DNA from 2 places in the Streptomyces sp. NPDC055013 genome. Region 1 is predicted to be linked to the other one. Evidence: riboswitches for the same ligand, from Rfam matches in the RefSeq annotation. Region 1 holds a riboswitch; the other holds the start of a gene.

Region 1 (6,979 bases):
CCGCCCTGGCCGTGCCACAGCAGCATCCAGACCTGGCCGGAGGACGGGGTCGCGAGCGCGCGCAGGAGGGCCTCGTAGGCGTCGTAGCGCCCGGGCGTCACCTGGCGCAGCATGTGCTCGACGCTGCCGCTGAGGCTCGCGCTCACCTGTAGTACCGCCCCTTCTAAGAGTTGCCCCGCATCGAGTGACAGCTTAGGCGCCCATTACCTCGGTCCTTGTTCTGCCTGCGTGAGTGCGGGTGCGTGGTGGCTGGTCGCGCAGTTCCCCGCGCCCCTTTCAGGGGCGCTGCGCCCTGGGAACGTTCAATGGCCCCGCTGGTAGAAGGGGCGCACCTGCCGGCGCATCCAGGCGATCACCGGGTCCTCGGCCACGTCCAGCAGGACCAGGTTGACCGGCCACGGGACCGGGGTGCGGCCGAGGGCCCGGGCCAGGGCGTCCATGGGGGCGGCGCGCAAGTCGCCCTCCCAGAGGGAGAGTTCCACACCGATGAACATCACCGGAGAGGCCGTCTCGATCGACGCGAGGCAGCGGCGGGCCGTCGTCACCACGCCGGTCTCGGCGAACTCGGCGGACGCAACCGCGAGGAAGTCGATCGGGTCGTCCTGCCAGTCGGGCTCGTAGAGCTTGACGCGGCCTCCGGACGTGAGGCCGTCCAGCGGTGTGCGGCCCACGCGGCACAGCTCGGCCACCGCCGCCGGGGGCAGCGGGACGCCGACCACGCCGTCGGGATTGACGGCGATGCCCACCTGCGGCGGCAGACCGCGGGCGAACTCCACCGCAGGGGCGATGGTGAACGACATGTGGGAGCCGACCACCTGGCGGAACTGCTCCTCGGAGCTGAAGACCGGCACGTACGCCTGGCCCTCGATCTCCACCGTGGGCAGGTCCAGCGGACCGGTGTCCCGGCCGCCGCCGCCGGGCAGGGGCACCCAGACGAAGCTGCGGCCCAGCACCTCGATGATCCGGCCGCCGGCCGAGGGCAGGCCGAGGGAGGCCGAGAGCACCTCCTCCAGCTCGTTGCCTGGCCACCCGCCGTGGGAGTGGAGGTGTGCCCCTGCCGGGAAGTCCGCGGGGAGTTCCGCCGGGAAGTCCATCTGCTTCTCAACCGCCTGCTGTGAACCGCTGCTGTGGCTCAAAAGGCTAGCGGGTGGCCGTCCCGTACAGGCCCTCGGCCGGTCAGCCCGTGAACCCGATCCGGCGCAGTACGCCCGCCGCATCCCGGTCGATCAGCACCGCCGAGCCGCAGCCCGGCGGCAGGTGGCCCTTCTCCACGGAGCGCAGCAGGTGGGCCGCGGCCCTGCGGTGGCGCAGGAAGGCGTACCGCGAGACGCCCCGGCCGCGCTCGCGCTGGCCCTCCAGGGCCGTGTCCGGGTCGACGTCGAGCAGCAGCAGGTGCAGGGTGCCGCCGCGGCGGCGGGCCTCGCGGGCCAGCCAGCCGCGCACCCAGGCCTGCGTACCGCAGTCGTGGACGACGACGCCCTCGCCGGAGCGCACGGCGCGGCGCAGGCCGGCGTAGTGCGCGAGGCGGACCAGGGGGCGGTAGAAGGCGTAGGGCAGGAAGCCGGGCATGCGGGCGTCCCAGCGGTCCCGGGTGTCCTGGGAGTCGATGCGGGCGCCCTTCACCGTCCGCCGCATCAGCGTGGACTTGCCGCTGCCGGGCAGCCCCGTGATCACGACGAGGTCCTCGGGGGCGAAGAGCAGTGCGTGCGGGCTGTGGCCGGAGCGCTCGCGGAGGTCACGGACCACCGGTGCGACGCGCGTGCCCGGGGCCTCGACGGCCGGGGCCGCAGGCTGCTTGGGCAGCGCGACGCCCGACGTCGTGGCGTACGCAGTGGTGCGCTTCACCGTCATCGTCCTCCTCCGGTTCAGGATTCCCCATCCCCACTGAGCGTAAAGAGAAGGTAATGGATGATCTCCCGCATTTTCGTTCACTTACTGCCACAACCCCGTTACAGACGTGGCCTGCCGAAGACGGGCCGGGCGTGCAATGATGTCCGCGCCAACTGCATACCGGCCGTTCGAATCCGCGCGGGAGAGTTCCCAGCAGTTCATCGCTGGGGCGCCGAAGGAGCAAGTCCCTCCCTTGAATCTCTCAGGCCCCGTTACCGCGCGGGCGAGGCACATCTGAAAAGCGAGTCCCCCTCTTCGCCGAGAAGAGGCGTGGGCTCCACCCAAGGTGCAAGCCGTGACCTGGCCCTCAGCCGGTCATGGCGAACCTCTCAGGTTCCGATGACAGATGGGGAGGAACGACCTCGCCCGTCATGCCTTGGGAGAAGACCGTCCGATGAGCAGTACAGAAGAACTCCGTCACACCGCGCTCGATGCCCTGCATCGCTCGCTCGGTGCGACGATGACCGACTTCGCCGGCTGGGACATGCCCCTGCGCTACGGCTCCGAGCGCGACGAGCACAACGCCGTGCGCACCAAGGCCGGCCTCTTCGACCTCTCCCACATGGGCGAGATCACCGTCACCGGCCCCGCCGCGGCGGCCTTCCTGAACCACGCCCTGGTCGGCAACATCGCCTCCGTCGGTGTGGGCCGCGCCCGCTACACCATGATCTGCCGGGCCGACGGCGGCATCCTGGACGACCTGATCGTCTACCGGCTCGCCGAGACCGAGTACATGGTCGTCGCCAACGCCTCCAACGCCCAAGTCGTGCTGGACGCGCTGACCGAGCGGGTCGCCGGCTTCGACACCGAGGTCCGTGACGACCGGGACGCGTACGCCCTGCTCGCCGTGCAGGGTCCGGAGTCCTCCGGCATCCTCAAGTCGCTCACGGACGCCGACCTGGACGGCCTGAAGTACTACGCCGGTCTGCCCGGCACCGTCGCCGGCGTCCCCGCCCTCATCGCGCGCACCGGCTACACCGGCGAGGACGGCTTCGAGCTGTTCGTGAAGCCGGAGCACGCCGTCGAGGTGTGGCAGGCGCTGACCAAGGCGGGCGAGGGCGTCGGCCTGATCCCGTGCGGTCTGTCCTGCCGGGACACGCTGCGGCTGGAGGCGGGCATGCCGCTGTACGGCCACGAGCTGTCGACCTCCCTCACGCCCTTCGACGCCGGGCTCGGCCGGGTGGTGAAGTTCGAGAAGGAGGGCGACTTCGTCGGGCGCGAGGCGCTCGCCGAGGCCGCCGACCGTGCCTCGCAGAACCCGCCGCGCGTCCTGGTCGGTCTGATCGCCGAGGGGCGTCGCGTCCCGCGCGCCGGGTACCCGGTCGTCGCCGGCGGCGAGGTGATCGGCGAGGTCACCTCCGGTGCGCCCTCCCCCACGCTGGGCAAGCCCATCGCGATGGCGTACGTCGACGCCGCGCACTCGGCGCCGGGCACGACCGGGGTCGGTGTGGACATCCGTGGCAGCCACGAGCCGTACGAGGTCGTGGCGCTGCCCTTCTACAAGCGGCAGAAGTAACTCCAGAAGTAGAGACTGGCAGCGGCCCTGCGTGAGCCTGCGCACATTTGTGCTGCTCACGCACGTTTCCAGCAGTCCCCCCTTCATCACCACTCCCGCGCGTACAGGAGAATCCAGGCCATGAGCAACCCCCAGCAGCTGCGCTACAGCAAGGAGCACGAGTGGCTGTCGACCGCCGAGGACGGCGTCTCGACGGTCGGCATCACCGAGTTCGCGGCCAACGCGCTCGGCGATGTCGTCTACGCCCAGCTCCCCGAGGTCGGCTCGACCGTGACCGCGGGTGACACCTGCGGCGAGCTGGAGTCGACCAAGTCCGTGTCGGACCTGTACTCCCCGGTCACCGGTGAGATCACCGAGATCAACGAGGACGTGGTGAACGACCCGGCGCTCGTGAACTCGGCCCCCTTCGAGGGCGGCTGGCTGTTCAAGGTACGCATCACGGAGGAGCCGGCCGACCTGCTCTCCGCCGACGAATACGTCACCCACACCGCCGGCTGAGGAGTTACACCCCCTTATGTCTGACAAGTCGCTTCTGAACACGCCCCTGCACGAGCTCGACCCGGCGATCGCCGCCGCGCTCGACGCCGAGCTGGAGCGCCAGCAGTCCACCCTGGAGATGATCGCCTCCGAGAACTTCGCGCCGGTCGCGGTCATGGAGGCGCAGGGCTCGGTCGCCACGAACAAGTACGCCGAGGGCTACCCCGGCCGCCGCTACTACGGCGGCTGCGAGCACGTCGACGTCGCCGAGCAGATCGCCATCGACCGGGTCAAGGAGCTGTTCGGCGCCGAGTACGCCAACGTGCAGCCCCACTCGGGCGCCTCCGCCAACCAGGCCGCCCTGTTCGCGCTGGCCCAGCCGGGTGACACCATCCTGGGCCTGGACCTGGCCCACGGCGGCCACCTCACGCACGGGATGCGGCTGAACTTCTCGGGCAAGCAGTTCAAGGTGGTCCCGTACCACGTGGACACCGAGACCGGCCTGGTCGACATGGCCGAGGTCGAGCGGCTCGCCAAGGAGCACCGCCCGAAGGTGATCATCGCCGGCTGGTCGGCGTACCCGCGGAAGCTGGACTTCGCCGAGTTCCGCAGGATCGCCGACGAGGTCGAGGCGTACCTGTGGGTCGACATGGCGCACTTCGCCGGTCTGGTCGCGGCGGGCCTGCACCCGAACCCGGTCGAGCACGCGGACGTGGTCACCTCCACGACGCACAAGACGCTGGGCGGCCCGCGCGGCGGCATCATCCTGGCGAAGAAGGACTTCGCGAAGAAGCTGAACTCGTCCGTCTTCCCGGGCTTCCAGGGCGGTCCCCTGGAGCACGTGATCGCGGCCAAGGCGGTCTCGTTCAAGGTCGCCGCGAGTGAGGACTTCAAGGAGCGCCAGCGCCGTACGGTCGAGGGTGCGCGGATCCTCGCCGACCGTCTGACCGCCGCCGACGCCCGCGAGGCCGGTGTGAACGTGCTGTCCGGCGGCACCGACGTGCACCTGATCCTGGTGGATCTGCGCGAGTCGGAGCTGGACGGCCAGCAGGCCGAGGACCGCCTCCACGAGGTCGGCATCACGGTCAACCGCAACGCCGTCCCGAACGACCCGCGGCCGCCGATGGTGACCTCGGGTCTGCGGATCGGTACGCCGGCGCTGGCGACCCGCGGTTTCACGGCCGAGGACTTCGCCGAGGTCGCGGACGTGATCGCCGCGGCGCTGAAGCCGTCCTACGACGCGGACGCGCTGAAGGCCCGGGTCAGGACGCTCGCGGACAAGCACCCGCTGTACCCCGGTCTCAACAAGTAGTTCCTTTTTGTGGGGTGTCCCGCACACTCGTAGGTGAGCGGGACACCCCACGCCCCTGTTCCACCCCGTATTGAGGAGTCCCCCGTGGCCATCTCGGTCTTCGACCTGTTCTCGATCGGCATCGGCCCGTCCAGCTCCCACACGGTCGGCCCGATGCGCGCGGCACGCATGTTCGCCCGCCGTCTGCGCAACGAGGGGCTGGTGGACTCCGTCGCGTCCCTGCGGTGCGAGCTGTACGGCTCCCTGGGCGCGACCGGCCACGGACACGGCACCCCGAAGGCGGTGCTGCTCGGCCTGGAGGACGCCTCGCCGCGCACGGTGGACGTGGAGGGCGCCGACGAGCGGGTGGAGGCGATCAAGAGTGAGGGCCGGCTGCGGCTGCTCGGTGAGCGCGACATCCCGTTCTCCTTCGACAAGGACCTGGTCCTGCACCGCCGTAAGGCGCTGCCGTATCACGCGAACGGCATGACGCTGTGGGCGTACGACGCGTCCGGCGGGGAGCTGATCTCCAAGACGTACTACTCGGTGGGCGGCGGTTTCGTCGTCGACGAGGAGGCGGTCGGCGCGGACCGCATCAAGCTGGACGACACGGTCCTGAAGTACCCCTTCCGCACGGGCGACGAGCTGCTGCGCCTGACGCAGGAGACGGGTCTGTCGATCTCCGCGCTGATGCTGGAGAACGAGCGGGCCTGGCGCACGGAGGAGGAGATCCGCGCGGGCCTGCTGGAGATCTGGCAGGTGATGCGGGAGTGCGTCTCGCGGGGGATGTCGCGGGAGGGCATCCTGCCGGGCGGCCTGAAGGTGCGCCGCCGGGCCGCGAACACGGCCCGCAAGCTGCGCTCCGAGGGCGACCCGAAGGCGCTCGCCATGGAGTGGATCACGCTCTACGCGATGGCCGTGAACGAGGAGAACGCGGCGGGCGGCCGGGTCGTGACCGCCCCGACGAACGGCGCGGCCGGCATCATCCCGGCGGTCCTGCACTACTACATCAACTTCGTGCCCGGCGCGGACGAGGAAGGCGTGGTCCGCTTCCTGCTGGCCGCCGGCGCGATCGGCATGCTCTTCAAGGAGAACGCGTCCATCTCCGGCGCCGAGGTCGGCTGCCAGGGCGAGGTCGGCTCGGCCTGCTCGATGGCGGCGGGCGCGCTGGCGGAGGTGCTCGGCGGCTCCCCGGAGCAGGTCGAGAACGCCGCCGAGATCGGCATGGAGCACAACCTCGGCCTGACCTGCGACCCGGTCGGCGGCCTCGTCCAGATCCCGTGCATCGAGCGCAACGGCATGGCCGCCGTGAAGGCCGTCACGGCGGCGCGGATGGCCATGCGCGGCGACGGCTCGCACAAGGTGTCCCTGGACAAGGTCATCAAGACCATGAAGGACACGGGTGCCGACATGTCCGTGAAGTACAAGGAGACGGCCCGGGGCGGGCTGGCGGTCAACATCATCGAGTGCTGATCCCGCGCCGAGCGAGTGCTAGACGAAGAGCATCAGGGCGATCCCCAGTAGTACGGCGATCACGACGAGGCTGCTGCCGATGAAGCAGCCCGGGTTGTTCATCAGGTCGGAGATCCGGGCCGCGACGGTGAGCGGCGCCGGCGTGAAGGCGGACGGCTGCGCGGGTGCCGGGGGCGCCAGGGGTGCCAGGGGTGCCGTCGTGGGGCGGGGCAGGGCGGGTGCCGGTGGCGGCCCCTCGCTGCGGCTCATGGCGTCGCGCAGGAGCTGCCTCCACAGCACCGGCGGCAGGTCGGGGATCTTGCCGTTCGCCGGTTCGATGATGCTCTGCCGGA
Region 2 (6,979 bases), on a different contig from region 1:
GGGGAGACCCAGGGAAGGTCCATGCTGAAAACACCGAGCGGCGGTGCCGGGCACGGCATCGCCGCCACGGACGGTCGGCTGATGAGCATCGGCACGGTGCTGAACGCGCTGCGCGACGAGTTCCCTGACATCACCATCTCCAAGATCCGCTTCCTGGAGTCGGAGGGTCTCGTCGAGCCGCAGCGGACCCCCTCGGGGTATCGCAAGTTCAGCGCGCAGGACGTCGAGCGGCTCGGCCACGTCCTGCGGATGCAGCGGGACCACTATCTGCCCCTCAAGGTGATCCGCGAGCACCTGGACGCCATGGAACGCGGTGAGGCCGCACCGCTGCCGACCGTGTGCCGGCAGCGCGATGGAGAAACGGTCCTGGAGCCCGTCGAGGCGCCCACCTCGGCCCGGATCGGGCGGGCCGAGCTGCTCGTCGCCGCCGAGATCGGTGAGCAGGAGCTCGCGGAATGGGAGTCGTACGGCCTGATCGCCCCGTTGCCCGACGGGGCGTACGACGCCGAGGCGGTCACTGTGGCCTCGCTCGTCGTCGAGCTGGGGCGTTTCGGCATCGAGCCACGGCATCTGCGGGTGATGAAGGCCGCCGCAGATCGTGAGGCCGGGCTCGTGGACCAGGTCGTGGCGCCCCTGCGGAGGCACCGCAATCCGCAGACCAGGGCTCATGCCGAGGCGCGCACGAAGGAACTGGCGGGGCTTGCCGTGAAGCTGCACGCCGCACTGGTGCAGACCGCTCTCGGGGTGCGGCTGCCCTGAGCCGGGCAGGGGTGGGGAGCCCGGATCGGCCACCCGTTCTCGGCCCGACTACCCAAACGTCCCGAGCACGGCCTAGGGTTGCTGTGTGAACGAGCTCGATGTCGTAGGTGTCCGGGTCGAGATGCCCTCCAACCAACCGATCGTGCTCCTGCGTGAAGTGGGAGGCGACCGCTACCTCCCCATCTGGATCGGGCCGGGGGAGGCGACGGCGATCGCCTTCGCCCAGCAGGGCATGGCCCCCGCGCGACCGCTGACCCACGACCTGTTCAAGGACGTGCTGGAGGCCGTCGGCCAGGAGCTCACCGAAGTACGCATCACGGATCTGCGTGAGGGCGTCTTCTACGCCGAGCTGGTCTTCGCCAGCGGCGTCGAGGTGAGTGCCCGCCCCTCCGATGCCATAGCGCTGGCCCTGCGCACCGGAACGCCGATCTACGGCAGCGACGGCGTGCTCGACGACGCGGGCATCGCGATTCCGGACGAGCAGGAGGACGAGGTGGAGAAGTTCCGCGAGTTCCTCGACCAGATCTCGCCCGAGGACTTCGGCACCAGCAGTCAGTGAGGCGGCGTCGGCGGCCCGGCGGACTCGCGGTCCGTGGTGGTGCGGCCCACAGTCCGTTACGGCTCAAATGCCGGCATTTGCCAGCGGCGAGGAAGAGCGTCCTGCGGCCTGCTCCGAGCGCATTCGGCTAGCCTTTCCCCGCGGTGGGGCACGGGAAACCACTCCTAGGGTGATTATCACTCGGCGTGCCGAGTGTGGCGATCGTTGACGCACCCCTGGTGACTGCCTACCGTCGAGAAGGCAGGTCAAGGACGGAGGTCGGCGTGAGAAGCAGCGGCGACGGTACGGCTGGGGGTGCCCCCGGACGCAGTCTCGGGGCGAGCGGCCCGTACCCGCTTCACAGCAGCCCGCTTCAGGGCAGCGCGGCCGATCACGCTCCGCAGCGACCGACGGCCGTGCCGAGCAGCGGCGGAGGGGCGGCGTCCATGGCGACCGAGCAGATCGGCTATCGCGGTCCGACGGCCTGTGCGGCCGCGGGCATCACATACCGGCAACTGGACTACTGGGCGCGCACCGGCCTTGTCGAGCCCAGCGTGCGGCCCGCTCATGGGTCGGGGACGCAGCGGCTCTACAGCTTCCGGGATGTCGTCGTCCTGAAGATCGTCAAGCGGTTCCTGGACACCGGTGTGTCGCTGCAGAACATCCGTACCACCGTCCAGCATCTGCGGGAGCGCGGCTTTCGGGATCTCGAGCGCCTGACGCTGATGAGCGACGGCGCGACGGTCTACGAGTGCAGCTCCCCGGACGAGGTGCACGCGCTGCTCCAGGGTGGGCAGGGGGTCTTCGGGATCGCCGTGGGCGTGGTGTGGCGGGACGTCGAGAGTGCCTTGTCCCAGCTGCACGGGGAGCGGATCGACACCGGGGAGACGCTGGTCGGGCACAATCCGGCGGACGAGCTGGCGCGGCGGCGCAACCGGGCGGTCTGAGCGGTCTTCGCCGGTGCACCTGCGTGGTGGTGCGGCGGGATTGCCGGGTGGGGTCGATCGATCGGCCCGAGGCGCCGTATCAGGCCGTTGCAGCAGGGCATTGTCAGTGGCGTGAGGCAGCATCGGAGATGTGAGGAACGCGCCTACGATCCTGCATCTCGACATGGATGCCTTCTACGCCTCGGTGGAGCAGGCATCCAAGCCGAGCCTGCGCGGGAAAGCCGTGATCGTGGGCGGGCTCGGGCCGCGGGGGGTCGTCGCCACCGCGTCCTATGAGGCTCGGGTGTTCGGGGTGCACTCGGCGATGCCCATGGGGCAGGCGCGTCGGCTGGCGCCTAATGCCGCGTATCTCGTGCCGCGCTTCGGGATCTACCGCGACATCAGCGAGCAGGTGATGGGCCTGCTGCGGGAGCTGTCGCCGCTGGTGGAGCCGCTGAGCCTGGACGAGGCGTTCGTGGACCTGGAGGCCGGTGGAGTGGCCTGGGACGAGGCTTCCGCGCGGCTGGTGGGGGTGAAGCTGCGCGCAGACATACGAGCCGTCACCGGGCTCGCGGGGTCGGTGGGCCTGGCCGCGTCCAAGATGCTGGCGAAGATCGCCTCGGAGGAGGCCAAGCCCGACGGGCTGGTGGTGATCGAGCCGGGGACGGAGCGGGCGTTGCTCGCGCCGATGTCGGTGCGGACCTTGCCGGGGGTGGGGCCGGCGACCGGGGATCATCTGCGGCGGGCCGGGATCCACACGGTCGACGAGATCGCCGAGGCGGGCGAGGACGAGCTCGTGCGGCTGCTGGGCAAGGCCCATGGGCATGCCCTGTACGCCATGGCGCTGGCGCTCGACGAGCGGCCCGTGGTGGCCGAGCGGGAGGCCAAGTCGGTGTCCGTCGAGGACACGTACGACGTGGACATCCATGACCGGGTCCGGGTGGGGCTCGAGGTGCAGCGGCTGGCCGATCGTTGTGTGCGGCGGTTGCGGGGGGCCGGGTTGTCCGGGCGGACCATCGTGCTGAAGGTACGGCGGTACGACTTCTCGACGCTGACCCGGTCCGAGACGTTGCGGGGGCCGACGGACGATCCGGGTGTGGTGCGGGAGGCCGCGCTGCGGCTGCTGGATTCCGTGGACACGACGGGTGGGGTGCGGCTGCTGGGGGTCGGGGTCAGCGGGCTGGCCGACTACACGCAGGAGGATCTGTTCGCGCAGGTGGCGGGGGAGCGGGTCGAGCACGGCGAGGAGGGCGACCACGAGGAGCCACTGGCGGAGCGGGAGGCTGCGCTGCCTGTGGAGCGGCGGTGGGTTGCGGGTCACGATGTGCGGCACGTCGAGTACGGGCATGGGTGGGTGCAAGGGAGTGGGCTGGGGCGGGTGACGGTGCGGTTCGAGACGCCTGAGTCGTCGGAGCCGGGGCGGGTGCGGACGTTTCGGGTTGACGATCCGGGGCTGGAGTCGGCGGAGCCGTTGCCGTTGGTGCGGGGGAGAGCTGGGGTGCCTGAGGGAGATGGGGGAGATGCGGGAGGTGGGGGAACTGGGGCTGGTGGGGTTTTAGAGGTGCAGGTCGGTCACCTGGGGCGGGAGCGGGGTGGCGGGGGTATGGGGGAGGCGCCGCCTGTGGTGCCTGGGTAGGGCGTGGGCGGGCGGAACCGGACGTGCGGTTGGTTCCTGGGCGCCGGCCGACGGGCGTTGCGGTTGCAGCCAGGGGTGGGTCGCTCGCCCGCGCTCGCGGGGTGCCGCTGCGCCCACCCGTGCCGCCCCCGCGGCACGACTGCCACAGCCAGGTGGGTCGTCGGTCGGTCGTCGGCTGTCGCGTGGGCGCCGCCGCGGGCGTTGCGGTGCGATGGGGTGCGGCTGGGCAACGGAACGCGGCCGCGCGGAGGTGGCAGGTGGCAGGTGGCGGGTCAGCTGCGGGCGGGCCGGCGGTGGGCGTGACTGTGTGTGCTGGGGGATGTGCGGCGGAGGGGGGCGTCTTCAGGAGTGAGGGTGGGATGTGCGGGGGCCGTTGTCGTCCGGGGTTTCTGTGGTCGCCAGGTTGCCGAAGTCTCGGTCAGGGGGTGGGGGAGGGGCGGTTACGTCGAGGCCGTAGTGGTGGTAGAGCTGCAGTTCCTGTTCGGGGGAGAGGTGGCGGCCCACGCCGAAGTCGGGAGCGTCCTTGATGAGGGCGCGGTCGAAGGGGACGTGGAGGCTGCCCTCGACCAGATCGCTGGGCTCCAGGGGCACGAAGGCGTCCCGGGAGAACAGGCCGGTGCGTATCGCCGCCCATTCCGGCACTCCGGTCGCGTCGTCGAGATAGACCTCGTCGATGGTGCCGATCTTGGTGCCGTTGCGGTCGAAGGCCTTGCGGCCGATCAGATTGCGCGGATCGATGTCGGTCTGCACGGGCCCTCCACTTGGTCGCAACTCATCCGTAAGCACTACGAAAAGGCACATTGGTGAGCCCGGCCACTCGAAGGACCGTGCGTTGACCCCGCTGGTAGTCTGGCTAGCGGCTGCTGACCCCGTGCGGGAGAGTCCTCCGGGAACCATCCGGAGGCGCCGAAGGAGCAAATCCTCCCCGGAATCTCTCAGGCACACGTACCGCACGGACGAGGTCACTCTGGAAAGCAGGGCGGGTGTCGATGGCCTCCGCTCTCACCGACGGTGAAAACCGGGCACCTTGTGGTGACCCGGTGAAGCTCTCAGGTTGAGATGACAGAGGGGGAGGCCGTCCGGGTACCCGCGCCGTGGTGCCCCTCGAAGGTCGTGTCAGACCAGGAGGCCTCCGCAATGACCGCCCATCGCATTCCGCTCTCAGAGCTCGAGCAGGGTATTCCCTTCGAGCAGCGTCACATCGGTCCTGATCATGAGGCTCGGGCCAAGATGCTCGCCCAGGTCGGGTACGGCTCGCTCGACGAGCTCACCGCCGCGGCGGTGCCGGATGTGATCAAGAACGCCGACTCCCTCGAACTGCCGGGGGCGCGTACCGAGGCCGAGGTGCTCGCCGAGCTGCGGTCGCTCGCCGATCGCAACCAGGTGCTGGACTCGATGATCGGGCTCGGGTACTACGGGACCTTCACGCCGCCCGTCATCCTGCGCAATGTCATGGAGAACCCGGCTTGGTACACGGCCTACACGCCGTATCAGCCCGAGATCTCGCAGGGGCGGCTCGAGGCCCTGCTGAACTTCCAGACCATGGTCGCCGACCTCACCGGGCTGCCGACCTCCGGTGCCTCGCTGCTGGACGAGGGGACCGCGGCGGCCGAGGCCATGGCCCTGTCGCTGCGGATGGGCAAGAACAAGAAGGGGCTGTTCCTGGTCGACGCGGATGTACTTCCGCAGACCATCGCCGTGATCGAGACCCGTGCCGAGCCCACCGGCGTGGAGATCGTGGTCGCCGACCTCAGCGACGGCATTCCGGCCGAGATCGCCGGGCGGGAGATCAACGGCGTTCTGGTGCAGTACCCGGGCGCCTCCGGCGTCGTACGGGACATCAAGCCCGTCATCGAGCAGGCCCATGAGCTCGGCGCCCTCGTCACCGTCGCCGCCGATCTGCTCGCGCTCACGCTGCTGAAGTCCCCCGGTGAGCTCGGGGCGGACATCGCGGTCGGGACGACGCAGCGGTTCGGTGTGCCGATGGGCTTCGGCGGGCCGCACGCCGGCTACATGGCCGTACACGAGAAGTTCGCGCGCAGCCTGCCCGGGCGGCTCGTGGGCGTGTCCGTGGATGTCGACGGCAACAGGGCGTACCGGCTGGCTCTCCAGACGCGTGAGCAGCACATTCGCCGGGAGAAGGCGACCAGCAACATCTGTACGGCTCAGGTGCTGCTCGCCGTGATGGCTGGGATGTACGCCGTGTACCACGGCCCCGACGGGCTGCGCGGCATCGCCCGGCGCACTCACCGGTACGCCGCCATCCTCGCCGCGGGCCTCACGGCCGGTGGGGTCGAGGTCGTGCACGGTTCCTACTTCGACACGCTGACCGTGCGGGTGCCTGCGAAGGCCGCCGAAGTTGTCGCCGCCGCCCGGCAGAACGGCGTCAACCTGCGCCTCGTCGACGCCGACCATGTGTCCCTCGCCTGCGACGAGACCACCACGCGGGCCCAACTGGGCGCCGTATGGACGGCGTTCGGGGTCGAGGGTGACGTCGAGGCGCTGGACGAGGGGGCCGAGGACGTACTTCCGGGCGGGCTGCTGCGCAGCGACGAGGTCCTCACGCACCCCGTCTTCCACCAGCACCGTTCCGAGACCGCGATGCTGCGCTACCTGCGCAGGCTCGCCGACCGCGACTACGCGCTCGACCGCGGCATGATCCCGCTGGGCTCCTGCACCATGAAGCTCAACGCGACGACCGAGATGGAGCCGGTCACCTGGCCGGAGTTCGGGCAGCTGCACCCCTTCGCGCCCGCCGAGCAGGCGCAGGGCTATCTGACGCTCATCCGCGAGTTGGAGGAACGTCTCGCCGAGGTCACCGGCTACGACAAGGTGTCGCTGCAGCCCAACGCCGGGTCGCAGGGTGAGCTGGCCGGGCTGCTCGCGGTACGCGGGTACCACCGGGCCAACGGGGACGAGCAGCGGACCGTCTGTCTGATTCCGTCGTCCGCCCATGGGACCAACGCCGCCAGCGCCGTCATGGCCGGTATGAAGGTCGTCGTCGTGAAGACCGCCGACGACGGTGAGATCGACGTCGAGGATCTGCGGGCGAAGATCGAGAAGCACCGGGACGAGTTGTCGGTGCTGATGATCACGTACCCGTCGACGCACGGGGTGTTC

The links. A riboswitch is a leader RNA that binds a small molecule or an ion and turns the genes downstream of it on or off. The one in region 1 is predicted to bind glycine.
Region 2: linked by a shared signal. The riboswitch ahead of gcvP (aminomethyl-transferring glycine dehydrogenase) and the one ahead of gcvT (glycine cleavage system aminomethyltransferase GcvT) in region 1 are both predicted to bind glycine.

Annotation. Positions count from the first base shown of each region.
Region 1 is NZ_JBSGVW010000020.1:56,768-63,746, reverse strand. Features, by position in the region: gene ACWGDB_RS23780 (enhanced serine sensitivity protein SseB C-terminal domain-containing protein) at 1-113, opposite strand, end outside; gene ACWGDB_RS23775 (enhanced serine sensitivity protein SseB) at 303-1,094, opposite strand; gene ACWGDB_RS23770 (AAA family ATPase) at 1,177-1,851, opposite strand; glycine riboswitch at 2,020-2,118, shown strand; glycine riboswitch at 2,119-2,246, shown strand; gene gcvT (glycine cleavage system aminomethyltransferase GcvT) at 2,285-3,406, shown strand; gene gcvH (glycine cleavage system protein GcvH) at 3,527-3,904, shown strand; gene glyA (serine hydroxymethyltransferase) at 3,921-5,195, shown strand; gene ACWGDB_RS23750 (L-serine ammonia-lyase) at 5,280-6,647, shown strand; gene ACWGDB_RS23745 (hypothetical protein) at 6,666-6,979, opposite strand, start outside.
Region 2 is NZ_JBSGVW010000033.1:6,612-13,590, forward strand. Features, by position in the region: gene ftsR (transcriptional regulator FtsR) at 22-759, shown strand; gene ACWGDB_RS31875 (bifunctional nuclease family protein) at 845-1,318, shown strand; gene ACWGDB_RS31880 (MerR family transcriptional regulator) at 1,582-2,244, shown strand; gene ACWGDB_RS31885 (DNA polymerase IV) at 2,375-3,859, shown strand; gene ACWGDB_RS31890 (PRC-barrel domain-containing protein) at 4,202-4,609, opposite strand; glycine riboswitch at 4,724-4,820, shown strand; gene gcvP (aminomethyl-transferring glycine dehydrogenase) at 4,997-6,979, shown strand, end outside.